Linked DNA regions of Bacillus pumilus. Each later gene encodes a partner of the first gene's protein in a complex. Links are inferred from orthologs where the notes say so. Each region holds a gene or a part of one and is shown on either strand. Other genes may lie near its edges. The genes, in order: GPS65_RS17660 and GPS65_RS14355.

Evidence for each region.
Region 2: GPS65_RS17660 (region 1) and GPS65_RS14355 share a complex: the UniProt entries of both Bacillus subtilis proteins name them as parts of the ktrCD complex. The link is inferred for Bacillus pumilus from one-to-one orthologs.

Annotation. Positions count from the first base shown.
Region 1 is NZ_CP047089.1:3,495,422-3,505,597, reverse strand. What follows is about bases 4,108-6,992. They hold GPS65_RS17660 (potassium channel family protein), read right to left. Parts: upstream 5,942-6,992; coding sequence 5,273-5,941; downstream 4,108-5,272. Other genes in these bases: GPS65_RS17650 (ATP-binding protein), read right to left, coding at 6,820-6,992; GPS65_RS17655 (gamma-glutamylcyclotransferase family protein), read right to left, coding at 5,979-6,815; ade (adenine deaminase), read right to left, coding at 4,108-5,010. In the rest of the region: GPS65_RS17680 (Cof-type HAD-IIB family hydrolase), read right to left, coding at 123-902; GPS65_RS17675 (DNA-dependent RNA polymerase subunit epsilon), read left to right, coding at 1,298-1,507; rnjA (ribonuclease J1), read left to right, coding at 1,513-3,180; more of ade, read right to left, coding at 3,280-4,107; more of GPS65_RS17650, read right to left, coding at 6,993-8,130; GPS65_RS17645 (transcriptional regulator AbhA), read right to left, coding at 8,273-8,551; rod-share determining protein MreBH, read left to right, coding at 8,827-9,834; GPS65_RS17635 (protein YkpC), read left to right, coding at 9,909-10,040; GPS65_RS17630 (aminopeptidase), read left to right, coding at 10,147-10,176. UniProt on the Bacillus subtilis protein: Catalytic subunit of the KtrCD potassium uptake transporter. The 2 major potassium transporter complexes KtrAB and KtrCD confer resistance to both suddenly imposed and prolonged osmotic stress.
Region 2 is NZ_CP047089.1:2,912,990-2,923,136, forward strand. What follows is about bases 7,292-10,147. They hold GPS65_RS14355 (TrkH family potassium uptake protein), read right to left. Parts: upstream 9,465-10,147; coding sequence 8,118-9,464; downstream 7,292-8,117. Other genes in these bases: GPS65_RS19315 (hypothetical protein), read right to left, coding at 7,292-7,339; GPS65_RS19320 (hypothetical protein), read right to left, coding at 7,332-7,496; GPS65_RS14350 (DUF421 domain-containing protein), read right to left, coding at 7,503-8,021; htpX (protease HtpX), read right to left, coding at 9,608-10,147. Outside these bases: GPS65_RS14320 (pyridoxal phosphate-dependent aminotransferase), read right to left, coding at 1-226; mtnK (S-methyl-5-thioribose kinase), read left to right, coding at 630-1,823; mtnA (S-methyl-5-thioribose-1-phosphate isomerase), read left to right, coding at 1,830-2,891; GPS65_RS14335 (methylated-DNA--[protein]-cysteine S-methyltransferase), read right to left, coding at 3,143-3,634; GPS65_RS14340 (PAS domain-containing sensor histidine kinase), read right to left, coding at 3,636-5,831; GPS65_RS14345 (acyltransferase family protein), read left to right, coding at 6,125-7,144; more of GPS65_RS19315, read right to left, coding at 7,172-7,291. UniProt on the Bacillus subtilis protein: Integral membrane subunit of the KtrCD potassium uptake transporter. The 2 major potassium transporter complexes KtrAB and KtrCD confer resistance to both suddenly imposed and prolonged osmotic stress.

The DNA.
Region 1 (10,176 bases):
TTCACGTTTCGATAACATGTTTATCCCCCACAGATTATTGTTATTACCCTTATTATACAAAAAAGCTTGTAGACTTTGTCTACAAGCTGAAAGAAGACCCAATAACCTATGGGTCTTCTTTTTTATTCTTCAATCAGACCTAGATGAGTCACTGCGTGGAATATACCGTCTTCATCTACTGGCTTTGTCACAAAATCAGCCAAATCCTTTAATTCATTCACAGCATTTCCCATAGCGACACCTGTACCAGCAAATGAAATCATCTCTCGATCGTTCAGACCGTCTCCAAAGGCAACGGTATCCTTTTGTTCGTAAGGTAGTCTTTCGATAACTTGTTTAATGCCTTCAGCTTTCGAACCGCCCTTTGGCACGACATCTGTTGACAGCTCGTGCCACCTGACAAGATCAATTTCTTCGCTGAACGCCTCGTACTTGACTTCCTCTTCTGCCTTACAGAATAACAGTATTTGAAAAATCTCGTTTTCTTTAAAGTAAGACAAATCATGTTCAGGATGCTTTATTTTTAGAGTCCCAATCCCCTCATGGATAAACGGATGATTTGGCACAGAAGCCTTCAGCGCTTTTTCCCCCATGAAAACAAGCGGGTGATCTTGACGATCTGCCGTTTCATAAATTTTCTCCATCAGCTCCAGTTTAAGCGGATTGCCGTAAATGACTTCTCCCTCATACATGACATACTGACCGTTATAAGCAATAAAGGAGTCAAGCCCTAATTCCTCTAAAATAGGCTTAATTAAAAAAGGCGAACGCCCAGATGCAATGAAGAGATGATGGCCTTTTTCTTTTAATAAATGAACCGCTCGTTTCGTTGATTCAGGTATCTTTTTATCATGATCATATAAAGTACCATCGATATCAAAGAAGATGACTTTTTTATTCATATCCCGTCTCCTGTCTCTTGTTATGTATACCTACTCCCTTTCATCATACAGAAAGATTTCTGCTTTCGAAACCACTTCCGATGAAAACGCCCATTTCCCACATATAACCATGTAACATTCAATGGAAACGTCATATAATACAAGTATAAAGAGAGAACGGAATACAAGGTACAATCTAATTTCAATTCGAAAGGAGGCGACCTGTGATGCTTCGTCGTCTGCGTAAGAAAATTAGAAGACAATGGAAGGACATGCTTCGTAAAAAATCGATCGCTTAAAAGGATCTTCCGCACATTTGCTGAGGGTCCTTTTTTCTCAGAGACTTTTCTTATGCGCGTTTTTTTAATATAATAGAAATAGCGAGTGTAACATACGGTATTTAAGGAGAGATTTGGATGATATATAAGGTATTTTTTCAGGCAAGTACTACTGAGGTACCTGTAAGAGAACACACAGATTCACTATACGTTGAAGCAGTTTCTGAAAGAGACGTACGCGATAAGTTGAAAAAACATAGCTACAACATTGAATTCATTCAACCTGTAGACGGTGCTTTTTTAGACTATGAACGAGAAAGTGAAAATTTTAAAGTATTGGAGCTATGAGAGGAATGAAATTTGTAAAAAACGATCAGGCGGCAGTTTTTGCGCTCGGCGGATTAGGCGAGATCGGTAAAAACACGTATGGCGTTCAATTTCAAGATGAAATCATTTTAATTGATGCTGGTATTAAGTTCCCTGAAGATGAGCTTCTTGGAATTGACTACGTCATCCCTGACTATACGTACTTAGTTAAAAACGAAGATAAAATCAAAGGTCTTTTCATCACTCACGGACATGAAGACCACATCGGCGGTATCCCTTACCTTCTCAAGCAAGTGAATATTCCAGTTTACGGCGGCAAACTCGCAATCGGCCTACTTCGTAATAAATTGGAAGAACATGGTCTCTTGAGACAGACAAAACTTCACATTTTTGAAGAAGAAGATACCATTAAATTTAGAAAAACAGCTGTGTCTTTCTTTAGAACAACTCACAGTATTCCAGATTCTTATGGAATTGTCGTGAAGACACCTCCTGGTAACATCGTACATACAGGTGATTTCAAGTTTGACTTTACGCCTGTTGGCGAGCCTGCCAACTTAACAAAAATGGCTGAAATCGGGAAAGAAGGCGTTCTATGTCTTTTATCCGATAGTACAAACAGTGAAATTCCAGAATTTACGATGTCTGAAAGACGCGTAGGAGAAAGCATTGATGACATCTTTAGAAAAGTTGACGGACGTATCATCTTTGCGACGTTTGCTTCGAACATTCACAGACTTCAGCAAGTGATCGAGTCCGCTGTTGCTAACGGCCGAAAAGTTGCGGTGTTTGGACGTAGTATGGAGTCTGCTATTGATATTGGACAAGATCTTGGCTACATTAAATGTCCGAAAAACACGTTTATTGAACACAATGAAATCAACCGCCTTCCAGCAAACAAAGTGACGATCCTATGTACTGGAAGCCAAGGTGAGCCGATGGCTGCTCTTTCTCGTATTGCAAACGGCACTCATCGCCAGATTTCGATTAATCCTGGAGACACAGTTGTTTTCTCATCTTCACCGATTCCTGGTAACAATATTAGCGTAAGCCGCACCATTAACCAGCTTTACCGTGCTGGCGCTGAGGTCATTCATGGCTCACTTAATAATATTCATACATCTGGTCACGGCGGACAAGAAGAACAAAAGCTGATGCTCCGTTTAATTAAACCAAAATTCTTTATGCCGATTCACGGTGAATACCGCATGCAAAAAACGCATATTAAACTGGCGAATGATTGCGGAATTCCTGAGGAAAACTGCTTTATCATGGATAATGGTGAAGTTCTTGCACTTAAAGGCGACGAAGCAAGTGTCGCTGGCAAAATTCCATCAGGGAACGTGTATATCGACGGAAGCGGAATTGGTGATATCGGGAATATCGTCTTAAGAGACCGCCGCATTCTTTCAGAAGAAGGTCTAGTCATTGTAGTCGTCAGCATGGATATGAAAGAATTCAAAATCTCTGCTGGTCCTGATCTCATCTCAAGAGGCTTTGTCTACATGAGAGAATCTGGCGACCTCATCAACGACGCACAAGATCTCATTTCAAAGCATCTTGAAAAAGTAATGGAACGTAAGACAACTCAGTGGTCGGAAATTAAGAACGAAATTACGGACACTCTTGCTCCTTTCCTTTACGAAAAAACAAGACGCCGCCCAATGATCTTACCGATTATTATGGAAGTGTAATCATAAAAGAGACACAAGCCGATTGGCTGTGTCTCTTTTTTTCATCAAGTATTAAAAAAAGCCGCATATATACATCGTACACATGCGGTTTCTTACTTTTTATGATTGAATAGGGAGGTGCTGAAAGTTTCTGACATCAAATAAGCCTTTTGTTGTCATTTTCACATCAGGAATGACTGGAAGTGCCAAGAAAGAAAGCGTCAAAAACGGATTAAAGTCTAAGGAAAAGCCAGTTTCTTTTAGCGCTTCATGAAGTGAATGAAGGCTTTCATTGACGAGATGTGCCGGCTGATCTGACAACAAACCAGAGATTGGTAATGGCAGCGTATGAAGTGACTGCCCCTCTTTAACAACAGTCAAACCGCCGCCTGCTTCTTTTAACGCCTCAATCGCTTTGATAATATCAGCATCATTTGTGCCGACTGCAATTAAGTTATGTGAATCATGTGCAACCGTTGTTGCAATTGCACCTTGTTTGATGCCGAAGCCGCTGACAATTCCTACACCCATTTCAGATAAACCTTGATGACGTTCAACAAGCACCATTTTTAATACATCTCTGCCTGTATCACTTGTAAATTGTCCGTTCATTTCTGAAGGAGAGACTTGTTCTAACTTTGTTTCAAGCTGATTCGGAATAATACGGATGACATTCATATGCTGATCACCCGTAATAGGTAGTGCAATGTCTTCCTCTTGAACATCTATGGCATGAACAGATTGTAATAATGCTGGGCTCGGTGCGATCTTTTCGACACTCGGCTTGTACTCTCCGTTCTGTGCAACCAATTCACCTGCGATAAATACGCTTGTAATATCTACATGATGAAAGTCTGAAACGAGCATAAAATCAGCATCATAGCCTGGTGCAATGGCTCCCTTTGTTTTAAGACCAAAACACTCTGCGGCATTTAAGCTTCCCATTTGATAAGCTAAAAATGGATCTAATCCTTCTTTTATGGACATCCGTACTTGCTCATCAATACTTCCCTGTGCCATTAGATCATCCAAATGTTTATCATCTGTACAAAAGAAAAAGCGTCGCGCATTCTTTTCATTGACAGCGGGTAAAACATTTTTCACGTTTTTGGCAACAGATCCTTCTCTCAGCATCACATACATACCTCTTTTTACACGTTCAAGGGCTTCCTGTGCTGTTGTCACCTCATGGTCTGTTTGGACACTCGCTGTCCGGTAGACGTTGATTAATCGGTCTGTTAAGCCTGCTAGATGGCCATCAATCAGTTTATTCTCGTGTTGCGCATCAAGCAGCTTTTGAAGCATATCTTCTTCTGCCTGCTCCACACCGACATAGTCCATCACCTCTGCAAGACCAAGCACTTCCTTCTCTTGATAAAGAGGCTTTAAATCTTTCGCTTTTAATGTAGCACCTGATCGTTCAAAACTGACTGCCGGTACACAGGAAGGCAGCATGAAATAAATATGTAAGGCAGCTTTTTTCGCTTCTTCCAGCATAAAACGGATGCCTGTTATACCTGACACATTGGCGATTTCATGCGGATCTGTTACGACAGTTGTCACACCGTGAGGAACGACAGCTTTGGAGAATTCGGCAGGGGTAACCATAGAAGACTCGATATGAACGTGGCCATCAATAAAACCAGGCACAAGCATTTGACCTACTGCATCAAGCTCCTGTTCTCCCTCGTACTCTCCTATCCCGACGATTTGTCCATTTTCAACAGCGACATCTGCGTCTATCCATTCCTGGTTAAACACATCCATGACTTTCGCATGTTTAATTACGAGGGCTGCTTTTTTTCTCTTTGCTGCTACCTCAATTTGATGTCTGAAAAGCTCCTTATCCAACGACACTGCCTCCTCCAAGTAAACAATATAATGTTTCTTATCGTAAACGAATCTGTTTGTCCAGTCAATGACATTTAGAGAAAATCAACCATATCAAAACACTGATTTTTATTTCTGAATAGTGATAATTGCATGAAAAATAAGATGACTTATTTTTGCGGTTATACATGATCAAAGCAACCATTTTCAGTTTCTATTTTCGCCTCAATGTCCACCTGTCATGAACACATTCATGTAAAAAAACACCCCGTCTTCGGAGTGTTTAATAATCGTTCTGCATTTCTCGTTTTTCAAAGCGTCCTATATCGGCTACTGCCCCAATGACAATGAGGATATCTTCTTTTTGGATCATTTCATCTGCCAGCGGGGAAACAATGACTTCCTTTCCGCGCTTGATCGCAACAATATTGATACCGTATCTTGCCCTAATATCAAGATCTAGAAGAGAATGTCCCGCAAGCCTGTTGTTTGCAACGATCTCAATCAGGCTGTACTCATCTGACAGTTCGAGGTAATCAAGCACGTTATTTGAAATGATCTTATGTGCAATCCGTCTCCCCATATCTCGCTCTGGATGAACGACGCGATCCGCTCCAATTTTGTTAAGCACCTTTTCATGGTAATCATTTTGCGCTTTCACAGTGACCATTTTCACGCCAAGCTCTTTCAGCATAATCGTTGTTAAAATACTTGCCTGAATGTTTTCGCCAATCGCAACGATGACATGATCAAAATTGCGAATACCAAGATTTTTTAAAACGTTTTCGTCCGTCGAATCACCAATAACCGCATGTGAGGCAATTTTCGCGTACTCGTTTACTCGATCTTCATTCATATCCATTGCCATGACTTCAAGTCCTTCTTCGCTCAGCGCCTTGCAAATACTTCCACCAAAGCGTCCAAGACCAATGACCGCATATTCCTTTTTCATGTTCAGACTCCTTTTATCTCACTTACCATGCATTTTACTACGGTTTGATTAATGAATCCATATGTGAACGGATTTTTTTACGGAACGCTTCACTTAAATAAAGGTCTGCTCCTTTTTCGATTTCACTGCGATAATGAGTTGGCGGGGCGATTTCTTCGCTTTTTTGAAGCACAAGAAAGGTTAAACAGTCCTCATACATTTGATCACCTATTTTGACATCGACAAATGCTGGACGATATGTACCTTCATATACGCCTTCTCTTTTATACAAATAACGAATGGCATCAAAAGGAACTTCATATAAAACACCCTCTGTTTCCCCGCCATCTTCTACCATATCAGCTCTTGATCCATCTGGCCTCACCAAGGTAAATCTCGTTGTAAAACCATTTAGTACTCCACCGCCGATGATTTGTTTGAAATGATGATCGACTTCTGCGAGCTTAAATCTAGCATCATCCATACAGGAGCCATAGGCAAAATAATAGAAGGATGATGGTTTTTGCTGCCACAGTTGATAAGCTTTCCAGCACCCTCTCTTTATTTCTTTCAGCACTGATGCCTTTTGCTCTGGCAACGTGTATGTCACGGCTGCTAACTGACCTCGATCCGTCATGACATTGATTTCCTGCTTGTCATACCCTTCCTCTAGTACATCTATCTTATTCAACGCGTCAGCGGTTACCTCGTACAATTCCCCGTATACAGTGCCTTTTTCTGCAGGAATACATGCTGGATATCCTTGACCTGTATCATAAATCCTTCCACTCATCCAAGCAGATTTAGCTAATAGCCTGCTTTCCTTCATGTACGTTTCGTGGTGCTTTTCATGCTGCAATAGCGTTCCATATACAAATAAAACCTTTACCGTCATGACTTCACGTCCTCTCAACTTGCTGCTGTCTGCTTTTTTGACACACTGGCAAATAAATATGAAAAGCTGTGCCTTTTCCAAGCTCACTTGACACGTCCATTCTTCCGTGATGATCTTTTAAAATTGTCGCACAGATGGTCAGACCAAGCCCTGTTCCTTCTTTTTTCGTGGAAAAGAAAGGATCATATATTTTTTGAATATCTTCTTCAGACATCCCTTTTCCTTCATCTTGAATGGTAATCTTCCATTCATTCAATACTTTTTCTGTAGATATGTATATGCTACCACCTTCAGGCATTGCCTCAATCGCATTTTTGATTAAATTAATGAACAGCTGCTTCATTTGATTAGCGTCTGCGAGGATGGCACCGGCATCCTGCCTTTTAAATGGCTGCTTGAGGTCAATATTTGACAGAACGGCATTTGTTTTTAATAAAGTAATCACTTGTTCTAGAAGCTCATGAAGCTGGACTTCTTGAAAATGGACAGATTGAGGCTTAGCCAATACAAGCAGCTCACTTAAAACAAAATCAATCCGTTTAATTTCTGAAAAGATAATGTCAAAATAATCGGTTCTTTCAGGATATTGTGTCTTCATCAGCTGCAAAAAACCATTTACGGATGTCAGTGGATTTCTGACTTCATGGGCGATTCCAGCGGCTATTTGTCCAGCGACTGCCAGCTTTTGCGCCTGCATTTGCAATTGCTGATTGGATCTTTCAAGCTCAAGCTTCGCCTGCTTTTGTTTCGTAATATCAGCTACCGTTCCAATTCCTCCGGTAAACTGGTGGTGCTCGTCAAAATAAAGCTTGTAATGAACGTCTCCCCATACCTTCTTTCCCTCTTTATGGAGAAGCTGCAGTTCTACCCGTCCCGCATCCTTATGCTCCTTGATCACAGATAATAAATGCTGGACCACGCGTTCCTCTTGATCAAAGTACTGATTGTACATGGTACCTAGACATTCATCGATGTCATAGCCCGTCATTTGTGTCCATGCTTGATTTAAGAAAATAATTTCACCTTTTTCATTTGTTTCAAAGACGATTTCTTGCAAGTTATCTGTGATTCGATTCAGCCGCTCTGTCAGTTCGTGTGCTTCTTTTTCTCTCGTATTTAAGTCTGACACAAGTAGATTTAAGCGGTCTACATAGCCTGATATAACCCAGATCCCTGTTAGAACAAGGACTGTAAAGGCTAAATCGAGCGGCCAATTAATTTGATAGCCACCTAGATAATAAAAGAAATCCCAGCTTAAAATTAAAATAAATGCAAGAACAGATAACACGATCCGCACTTGATATGTTTTGTTCAAATGATTCCACCTGCCGCCCTGAGATTCTTTGTCAATTGTACCATTTTCCACTTATTTTTTGAGGGAGATGGGGCATTTTTAAGGAACTTTTTCAGAAAAAAAGCCTGTTCTCAGCACAAAGGAAGAGATCAGGCTTTTTTCATTACTGCTGAAGAGCTTCTTGAAGTTCTTTTAACAGTAGTTCTGCGCCTTCAGCGCTTAATGTAATTTGACCATTACCATAATCATGGTTCTCTGATGTAATCTCACCAGTCATGAGGCAAACACCTTCTGGCTGGTATTTTTTCAAGACGATTTTATCCCCATCTATAAAAAATTCCATACTGTCTTTAATAGCAATATCAAGTGCTCTTCTTAATTCGATTGGCATCACAATACGCCCTAGTTCGTCTACTTTTCTTACGACTCCGATAGATTTCAAATTCGTTCCCTCTTTCTTTCATTAGCTCAAGATCAATCTGTTTTTCACCAATTGATATATCGTAGACGTAAGAGATTCTCAAAAGGTTTCTCTTCTATAAAAATTTTTTTCATAAAAGAAAAAACAAAGGGAAAATTTATTGTGATTGTCAAAATGATACTTGAATTTTACAAGTTCATTTCAAGGTTATCACAAACCCCCACAAATGACCTCAACCCTTTGAACTTTTAAATGTAAAATTGTTTAAATAGCAAAAATAGAGATTGGGTGAAAACATGTTTCAAAATGCCGAAATTGGAATTGATTTAGGAACAGCTAACATATTGGTTTATAGTAAAAATAAGGGAATTATTTTAAATGAACCGTCCGTCGTGGCAGTCGATACAGAAACAAAAACTGTACTTGCCGTCGGAACAGAAGCAAAAGAAATGATTGGGAAAACTCCTGGGAAAATTGTGGCGATCCGTCCAATGAAAGACGGTGTCATCGCTGATTATGATATGACAACAGATTTACTCAAACAAATCATGAAAAAAGCAGGAAAAAATATCGGGTTTACTTTCAGAAAACCAACGGTCGTCGTCTGTACACCTTCTGGTTCAACAGCTGTTGAGCGCCGCGCCATCAGTGATGCTGTGAAAAACTGTGGAGCAAAGCACGTGCATTTAATCGAAGAACCTGTTGCAGCGGCAATCGGCGCTGATCTTCCAGTAGATGAGCCTGTTGCAAACGTCGTAGTCGATATTGGCGGAGGAACAACAGAAGTTGCCATCATTTCGTTTGGCGGCGTGGTCTCTTGTCATTCCATTCGAATTGGCGGAGATCAGCTTGATGAAGATATCATTACGTTTGTGCGAAAGAAATATAACCTATTAATCGGCGAGCGGACAGCTGAACAGGTTAAGATGGAAATTGGTTATGGTCTTATTGAGCATGAGCCAGAGTCATTAGAAGTACGTGGACGTGATCTAGTAACAGGTCTTCCAAAAACGATCACACTTGAATCTCATGAGATTCAAGGTGCTATGCGAGAGTCACTCCTTCATATTTTAGAGGCGATTCGCGCCACATTAGAGGACAGCCCCCCGGAGCTTAGTGGTGACATCGTAGACCGCGGCGTGATCTTAACTGGCGGTGGCGCTTTGTTAAACGGAATTCAAGAATGGCTCTCACAGGAGATTGTCGTTCCAGTTCATATTGCTGCAAATCCACTTGAATCTGTTGCAATCGGAACAGGTCGTTCACTCGAAGTCATTCATAAATTACAAAAAACATTAAAATAATCTCCTTGTTCTACTTCTTTTTTTATCCTTTCGATCATATCGTGAGGAATGGATAAACGTGAAGGAGGAAGAACATGTTGCTTGATTTAGGTAAACGGGTCGTTGTCACAGTCATTTTAACGGGTATTATCTTAGGAGGAATGAGCCTGTCGTTTTCACATATGCCCCCTTCTAATGCACAGCCTGTGAAACAACTGAACCGCTAAAAAAGCCGCACGAAAGCGGCTTTTTTATTTTGGCTTTTCGCGTGCTCCCCATTTTCCTTTTCGGTCTTAAATCTGATATGATGAACATGACTAAAGGAGGGTTTTTATGAGTTCATTTGAAAAACAACTAGATCAA
Region 2 (10,147 bases), 580 kb from region 1 along the record:
TTAATTTCGCTGTTCCGCGGAATGAGGAGTATTGATGATTTTCAGGTTTTGCGACCGCTTCTTGCATCGCTTTTACAATGTGCACGGGAGTTGGCTGATCAGGATTTCCCTGTCCTAAATTAATAATATCTGCGCCTTCCTCCACTTTTTTCTGCACTTTTTGCACAAGGGATGCAAAAAATTGTGTCGGTAATTGTTTCAATACATCTGACTGCTGAAATTCCATTTTTCTTCACCTTCTATTCAAGTTACGTAGCAATACAAACACTGTAATGGATTGTTTCACGAATTGTAAAGCAATTTTGAAAAAGGATTGACATGTGAACTGCAGCTCTGATAATATCTTGAATTAAGAAATGCAAGCAGACACGAAACAATTACATATTGATTTCTCTTATCGAGAGTTGGGCGAGGGATTTGGCCTTTTGACCCCAACAGCAACCGACCGTTAATACCACTGTGAAGTGGGGCGCAGCAAGTAAGCGCCAAGACAATTGTCTTATAGGGCACGGTGCTAATTCCATCAGACGTATGTGCTGAGAGATAAGAGAGGCTTTGAGCATACACGACATCAAGCCTCTTTCTCTCAGGAGAAAGAGGCTTTTTTATATGATTTGGAGGGGAAGCAATTGGTTACACTTACGGCATCATATGAAGAATTAACAGAAAGCTCGGCAGTTGCACTCGCAATTAGACTTGGCTTGATCCAAGAAAGCAGTCATTTGACATGTACGGAAATCGGTGACGGAAATTTAAATTACGTCTTTCATATTTTTGACCATAAACAAGAAAAAGGATTGATTATCAAGCAGGCACTTCCCTACGCCAAAGTGGTCGGAGAGAGCTGGCCACTTACATTAGACCGTGCGAGGATCGAAAGTGCTGCCCTAATCAAGCAGTCAGAATATACGCCGCACCTTGTACCAGCAGTCTATTATTCAGATACAGCTCTTGCTGTGACGGCTATGGAGGATCTATCACACATAGAAATCGTCAGAAAAGGGCTAATTGCCGGAAAACAATATCCGCATTTATCTGATCATGTCGGAGAATTCTTAGGAAAAACACTTTTTTACACTTCTGACTTTGCCACAAATCCTAAAATCAAAAAACAATTTGTGAAGCAATTTACGAATCCAGATCTTTGTGACATTACCGAAAAGCTTGTCTTCACAGATCCTTTCTTTGATAGCAGCACAAATGATTTTGAAGAAGAATTAAGAGAAGCCGCCGAAGCGCTTTGGGCAGATCTTGAAGTGCAAGCAAAAGCAGCTGAATTGAAGCGTATTTTCCTGACATCTGCCGAAACACTTGTTCATGGAGATCTTCATACAGGCAGTATTTTTGCAAGTGAGACGGAAACAAAGATCATTGATCCAGAATTCGCTTTTTATGGTCCCTTCGGATTCGATATCGGTCACTTTATCGCCAACCTGTTCCTAAACGCTTTGTCTCGTGAAAATGAACACGATCAGCAGCACCTTTTTGACCATGTCGTCAATGTATGGGCGACCTTCAAGGAAGTGTTCGCAAAAGCTTGGAAAGAAGACAGCATTGAAGCGTTTAGTGTATCTGACAGCTTTTTAGAAACAACCTTTGACCGTATTTTAAAAGAAGCGACAGGCTTTGCAGGCTGTGAGCTTGTCCGCCGAACGATTGGCCTTGCTCATGCCGCTGATCTTGATGCGATTCCATCACCATCTAAACGGATTCAGCAGAAAAAAACAGCACTTACGCTCGGAAAAACATTCATCAAACAATATCATGCAGTGGAAACAGCGTCTGACCTCGTCGCATTATTCCAGCAATCTGTAAAGGAGTGACGGGTTTTGTCTAAAGAATTTGAAGTCCCCCGTTCTGTCGAATGGGAAGAAAACCATATTAACATTTTGAATCAGCAAAAATTACCGGCAGAAACCGTGTTTGAGCATCTATATACAAAAGAAGACGTGTATGATGCCATTGTCACGTTAAAAGTGCGTGGAGCACCTGCCATTGGCATTACAGCAGCTTTCGGACTGGCGCTCAGTGCCCAAGATATTGAGACAGAAGACATTGATGTGTTTAAAAAAGAAGTCATTCAGATAAAAGAATATTTAAACAGTGCTCGTCCAACCGCTGTGAATCTAGCCTGGGCATTGGAGCGGTTGTTGCGGCGCATTGAGCGTGCAGCTTCAGTCAATGCAGCCAAAACAGACCTTGTCCATGAAGCCATTCAAATTCAAATCGAAGATGAAGAAACATGCAGACAAATCGGTCAAAATGCACTCCAGCTCTTTAAATCAGGTGATCGGATTATGACCATTTGCAATGCAGGTTCCATCGCCACAAGCCGTTACGGAACAGCCCTTGCTCCATTCTATTTAGCGAAAAAGAAAAATCTCGATCTTCACATTTATGCCTGCGAAACACGCCCTGTTCTCCAAGGGGCTAGACTGACAACATGGGAGCTCATGCAAGGCGGCGTAGATGTGACGCTCATTACAGATAACATGGCAGCCCACACGATGAAGGAAAAGCAAATTTCTGCTGTCATTGTTGGAGCTGATCGTATTGCCCGTAATGGAGATGCGGCGAATAAGATTGGCACGTTAAGTCTTGCTATTTTAGCCAAGCATTTTCAAATCCCATTTTTTATAGCTGCACCGCTATCTACCTTTGATGTCTCGACTAAAGACGGATCAGATATTCCAATAGAAGAGCGCGACCCGCTGGAAGTAAAGGAATTTAACGGCGTCCAAATTGCACCACCTGATGTTCAGGTATTCAATCCCGCCTTTGATGTCACTCCTCACCATCTCATTTCAGGGATCATTACAGAGAAAGGGATTATCACGTCGAACTATACTGAAGAGATTGATGCTCTGTTTGCTGAAAACATCTCACTCTGATCATAAAAAAAGCGCCGTGTACTTCTTATTTAAGAGCACTGCGCTTTTTTATTTCATTCGTTTTTGCTAAGATTTCGTTTTTCTGTTCTTCTGTCAAAACGTTCATTTTGACACATAGTGAAGTGATGGCATACATTTTATTCTTTTTGTCCCAAAGCATTCCCTAGCGCCCTCCTTTTTCCCTCAACCAACTTTTTTAGCTTAATAAAAGGATATGTCGCTTGGAAAACTTTTGGAACAGGTCAATCGATTTATTTTTGAACAAATGGGATACCTTCTAATTCAAGCAGAACCGCTTTCATATCTGTCTTCGTTCCTGCATAACCCGTCAGAGATCGGTCTTTTCCAATCACTCTGTGACACGGAATAAAAATAGGTATTGCATTGCGTCTGTTGGCTTGTCCAATCGCTCTCACTGCCTTTGAGTTACCAATCGTTTCTGCAATATCTCCATAACTTTTTGATTCACCATACGGAATAGCCGAAAGTGCTTCCCATACTTGCTCTTGAAACAAAGTTCCCGTTTGCTTGAGCGGGAGATCGAATACTTGTCGCTCACCCTTGAAATATTCATCTAGCTGTTTTTTCGCTTCTTGTAATACAGACGTTTCTTTTTCTTTTAGATTGGATGCTTGCTTTTTTGCTAAAAACGGCTCATCATCAAACATCACTTCAATGATGGCATCGTCTTTTTCTAGTATGTATAGTGCCCCAATTGGTGCGTGATAGACGGTATAATACACGTTAATGCTCTCCTTCTTGTTTCTTCTGTCTAAGTGGCAGCGTGAGATGGAAGACGGTTCCTACCCCTTCCTCACTTTCTACCTCAATGGTTCCTTGGTGCTCTTCAATAATTTTATAACTAACCATTAAGCCAAGTCCAGTTCCTCTTTCTTTTGTCGTATAAAATGGTTCTCCTAGACGCCTCAGCTTGTCCTCTGCCATTCCGCAGCCTTCATCCCGCAGTGATATAACAATATGCTCTTCGCCCTTCCTCTGAATGGTCACATAGACATTTCCTTTTCTCGGCATGACTTCAATTGCATTTTTTAGAATGTTAATAAAGACTTGTTTTAATTGATTTTGTTCGCAATAAATGAGCGGTATCTCATCCATCACATTGAGATGCATTTGAACGTTGCCAAGGTTCGCCTGTGCGTGCAGCAGATCCATCGTGTCTTTCACAATTTGCACCACATTTTTTTCTTCATATACGATGGCTTGCGGCTTCGCTAAAATCAAAAATTCGGTGATGATCGATTCAATTCTTTTCAGCTCTGAAGTGATCACATTAAAATAGAGGGAATACTCCCCTTCTATATTTCCTTTTAACAGTTGGATAAAGCCTTTTAATGCTGTCATTGGGTTTCTGATTTCATGCGCAATGCCAGCGGCAAGCTCACCGACCACATGAAGGGTATCTGATTTTCTCACGCGCTCTTCTAATTCCTTCCGCTCTGTCACATCTCTAAAGATCGCCAAATTCATATTATGAATGATGTTGCGTTTAAAAGAGAATTCTAATATCCGCTGATCTGGGTGGTTCAGCACAAACGGCACTTCATTGTCCATTTCATCTAATGACATCGCTTGGGCAGGCTGTGCCAAATGTTCAACTTGATAAGGCGCAAGGATATGGAAAAGATTCATTTCCGTTAAATGATCATCTTTTAACCCGAGCAGCTCGCTTGCGGAGGGATTGACTTCGATAATGCGGTATTGGTTATCAAAAAGAACAATGCCGTCCATTGATCCATTAAATACTTTACGGAATTTGAGCTCACTTTCCCGCAGCTCCTCCTCCATCCTTTTTCGATCACTCACATTACGTAAAATGGTTAAATGCTGTCCTTCTAATACCGCATGCTTTGATGTAAACTCAAGCTCTTTAAACTGCCCATTCGCCATTCTGAACAAAAGCTCTTCCCTTATTTCATGATTCCGAATATATCGCCTTCTAGTCGGTCTATATCTCTGATCAGATTTCACGAGAAAGTCTGTGAGTTTTTTGCCAATCAGTGAATGCATAGGCAATTCAAAAATGCGGCAGGCTGATTCATTTGCTCTGACAATCTCTCCATCATCCGCCCATATGATGATTGCATCCATTGCATTTTCAAAAATTTCTCTAAAGCGTTCCTCACTTTTTAACAGCTTTTCTTCCATTAACCTTTTTTCTGTAATATCCCGCATGATGGACATATAAAAACCGCTCATCACATTTGATGTAATGGTGAGCTCGAATAATTTGTACTGGCCAGATTGAAGGGTAACGGGAAGCTCTCCCTTGGCTTTCCCAGTCTCTTTAAGTGATGTTAAAAGGTGCTGTAAGGCTGGAAGATTTTCATCTTCGACAAATTCATTTAAATAACGATCGGTTAAATCAGTCTTTTGCAGTTCAAAGCTCTGACAAAAAGAATGATTGGCGTCGATCATGCAGCCATCCTGATCAAAAATGACCATGCCGTCAATGGCTCGGTCAAACAAATCTTTGAACAGCTGCTCATTCATCGATCGTTCTCGTTCTAGTATTTTCTTTGAGGAAATATCTCGCATGACCACAATATATTGCTGATTCAAGACGTCATGCTCTGCGACAAATTCAATATATTTTGTTTCTCCGTTTTCAAGCTGAATGGAAATTTCTCTTCTTAACGTTCCTTTTCGAAAAAATAAATCAAGGGAGCATTCAATTTTGTCTTTCGGGATGCCGTATAGGAAATCTAGAACGGATTTATTGAGGAGGTCTTCTTTCGATGTCTGTACAAGCCTGCATGTCGCTTCATTGGCTTGGATAATATTGAGGTGTTGATCAAATATGAAAATGGCATCTAACGTCTTATTTAACAGCATTTTTTGCTGCATCAACTCTGTTCGCAAATATTCGTTCTCTTTTGCTAATTTTCTGATATCTTCTGCGCCATCGAGCGTTTCAGTCATTCTCTTACACTCCTTTTCCAGCCTCATTCCTCTACAATATTTCTACAATATTTTCATTGTTCCTTCATTCGACTCATAAAAAAAGATAACTTTTTACACGAAGACTGTCTCTTTTGTTGCATTTGGATGACAGGATTGAACCTCGATTCTCTTTTCTTACGCTTTTTTTACAACCGTTCTACAATTTCACATCAAATAGCGAAACGAGCCAAAAAGTATTTTAAAATGGGGCAAATACGGGAACAGTGCACTTAGAACATTTATGTTTAAAATCAAGCAGGAAAGGTGATGTTATGGCATCTTCACGAGATAGTTATTTTGATAATGCGAAGTTTCTTCTGATTTTTCTAGTGGTTTTTGGTCATTTGTTACGATCATTCATTCATGATAATGATTGGATGCTTTATTTATACAAGTTTATTTATACTTTTCATATGCCTGCCTTTATTTTGGTTTCTGGGTTCTTTGCAAAAGGGTTTAGAAAACCAGGTTTTATGAAAAAAGTCGCTGTTAAGCTGATCATCCCATATTTCATTTTTCAGGTGATCTATTCCGTTTACTATTATCTCTTGCAGGATCAAAGCATCGCCAATTTAAATCCAATTGACCCGCAATGGTCTTTATGGTTTTTAATTAGTTTATTCTTTTGGAACTTGCTACTCATTCCTTTTTCTAAACTGCCATTTCAGTGGGCGATGATCGTCAGTTTGTCAATTGCGTTACTTGTCGGTTACGTAGACAGTATTAGCAATACGCTGAGCTTGTCGCGTACATTTGTCTTTTTGCCGATGTTTTTAGCTGGCTTCTATTTAAAAAAGCAGCATTTTGAATTCATCCGTACAAGTAAAGGAAAACTGGCAGCACTTCTTGTATTAATGGCTGTATTCTTGTTTTGCTATTTATATGAATTTGATTATTCCTTCTTATTTGGATCACAGTCATATGCTTCTCTTGGTGATGAAGGAGTCATTGCGGCAATGAAACGAATGGCATGGTATTTGCTTGCATTCGGCGCTACATTCAGCTTCTTTGCTTTAGTCCCAACACGACGTTTCTTCTTTACAAAATGGGGCACAAGAACGCTATATGTGTATTTATTACATGGCTTTGTCATCAAGCTCCTTAGAACGACTTGGTTTGATGATTGGGCCCTGAATGCAGCAAGTGTGCTCATGTTATTACTACTGACCATTCTGCTCACCTTTACCCTGTCTAGCACCTTTGTTAAAACCGTTGCACAGCCAGTGATTGAGCTCAAAATGACCAATCTTATGCGTACAATTACCGGCAGACAAGGCAGTTATAGCAAATAAAAAACGATCCTGCGAGGATCGTTTTTTCTATTTTTTGTGACATTCATCATCTTTCTTAGGTTTTACAAGCGTATCAATCCATTTGCTGCTGTTGATATCTCCAAGCTCACTGCCAAATTCCTCTTCTAAGATATCTGGGTCCATCGGCTTTTTATGGTCTTTCATGTCCTTGCTTTTTACATGCTTCTTAGTCATGAGATCCTCCCCCTTGTTTCCCTTTATGAGAATTTCGGTTTGCCTGACGGTCTCTTGATTGTTCATCAAATTGTGTTTGTCCTTGATCATGTGCCATGCTCTCTGTCGGTGTCATATTATTTGTCAGTGCTTCATTTTTCGCTGCTTTTCTTTTCATCTGAAATCAGTCCTTTTTTAACATATTTAGTTCTTCTCTTAATTGGTCTAGAAATTCCGTCATTTGTTTGACCGTCACCGGCTTTTCCTCTGGCTTTAACTCATAGCCGATTTGTCCATTGGCTTCTAGGGTGGCTTTTTTGAGACTGCTGATCTCTGTAATACCTTGCTGCTTTAGGCGCATTTTAAATTGATCTCTTGTAAGCCTCGTTTTCTTCAACTTGTGATCAAGCATTTCTCCGTCTTGTAGAATCACCACCGATTTCCCTGAAACTAATTTTTCAAAGAAATCAGATTGAATCGACAGCTTCTCCATGATGACAAGCGCCACAATAAAGGTAGCGGCTGCATAAATCGTTTCAAGTAAATTATGCTCAATAAAGGGTTGGATAATAATCGATCCGATTGAAATCATGATCACTGTTTGTTGAACAGTTAATTGACTAATGGATTTGGGCCCTGCTATTCTCAGCAGCAAGGTACCAACTAGCAGCATGACAATCGCTTTCCATATTACATCCAGCACGTCTCGTTCACCTCTTACCTATAGATTGCGAACATCGTATGTGATTTAGCCAGTTAGATAATGGAAATAAAAAAACAGCATTCGCTCGGAATGCTGTTAGCCGATGATGACACGCTCTTTCGGATAATGATAATTCGCTTCGCTTTCTCTTCGGCCAATTAAATATAAAAAGCTTGGAATGCCGATACGTCCAATAAACATGACCATCATAATGATACACTTACCAAAAACAGAGAGCTCAGAGGTAATCCCTAATGATAGACCTGTTGTTCCGAAAGCAGAACAGACTTCAAATAAATTTTGAAGAAGCGTATTATGTTCGGATAAGGTTAATAAGAATGTAGCACCAAACACCAATATAAAGGCCATCATCGTCACCATCAGAGATTTGTTAATATCTGCTTGATGCAGCTCTCTTTTGAAAATTTTAATGGACTTATTTCCCCGGGCAAAATGAAACAATGCGAGTAAATTAAGGGCAAACGTGGTTGTCCGAATTCCGCCCCCGACAGAGCTTGGAGAAGCCCCGATAAACATGAGTAGACATAAAAATAACAGCGTCGGTTCTGTCAATTGAGTAATATCTAATGTGGAAAGTCCCCCACTTCTTGTAGCTGTCGATTGAAACAATGAATAAAATAACACTTCGTGCCAGCTCTTTCCTAAAAACGTAAACCGTGCTTCAAGAGCATAAATCCCAATAGCGCCAACAATGACTAAGCTGCCAAACGTAATCGTTGTGATTTTTGTAAACAACGAGAACGATGCATGCTTTCGGTCCTGATTAAATAAGTAATCCTTTACTTCCACGAGCACAGGAAAGCCAATCGCGCCAAAGATGATCAGCAGCATCGTAATAAATTGGACGAAATAATCATCTTTGTATGGGATGAGCGAGTTCCCTGTAATATCGAAGCCACCATTGGTGGTCGCACTTATACTTGAGAAGAAGCCATGTAAGAATGCTGTCTGTACATCGTAATATTTGAGAAAATACATACTTAAGATCAGACCGCCTACAAACTCAATAAGCAAAATTAAATATAAAACCTGCTTCATTAATTTCACAATTCCTGATAAATTGCTCTGGTTTTGATCTGCCATAATGAGCTTTCTTTCTTTAATACCGATTCTTTTTCGCATGACAATCCACACAAAGGTACCGAGCGTCATAATGCCGATACCCCCGATTTGAAGGACAAACGCAAGGATCCACATACCTGCCACACTAAATGTTTGCGAAGTATCAACCACAGTAAGTCCTGTGACACTCACAGCACTCACCGCCGTAAATAATGCATCGATAAATGTCCACTTCACCCCATCTTGATGAGCGACTGGCAAACTGAGAAGAATAAGTGAGACGGTTACAGCGAGAAAATAATAAAGGGCAATCAGCTGGAAAGCCGATAGCCGGTCAATTAGCTTTTTAATTGGGTTCATTGTCATTCCTTCTTTTAACTTTCATTTTTCAATACTTATCATTTTAATGAAAAGAGACATGATTTTAAAGATATTTTATGCTTTATTTACTTTTTCATCAAAAAAGAAAAGACATCCTGTAACAGAATGTCTTTTCGTCTCTCTTATTTTGCTTCTAGTCTTCTAATTCTTTCGTTTAAATCAGGGTGTGTTGAGAAAAGAGAAGCTTTTCGTTTACCACTAATTTTAAGCGTAGCAACTGCTGTTTGATCATCATCTTTAATTCGTGACGTATACGCCTCAAGCGAGCGAAGTGCATGAACCATCTTATCTTTACCCGCAAGGTCAGCTCCCCCGCGGTCTGCATGGAATTCACGATGTCTAGAATATGCAAACACGACAAGGCTTCCTAGAACAGAGAAAATGATTTGGAAAACAATCACTGCAATAAAATGAACAATCGGCACAAGCTCTTCACGCGAAACAAAGCGACTTGCGATCCATGCCGCAATTCTTGAAAGGAAGACAACGAACGTGTTGACGATCCCTTGAAGCAGCGTCATTGTCACCATGTCTCCGTTCGCAACGTGAGCAACTTCGTGAGCGATGACACCTTCAACTGCTGCATCATCCATTTCATGAAGCAATCCAGTGGAAACCGCAACAAGTGATCTTCTCTTAGAAGGACCTGTCGCAAAAGCATT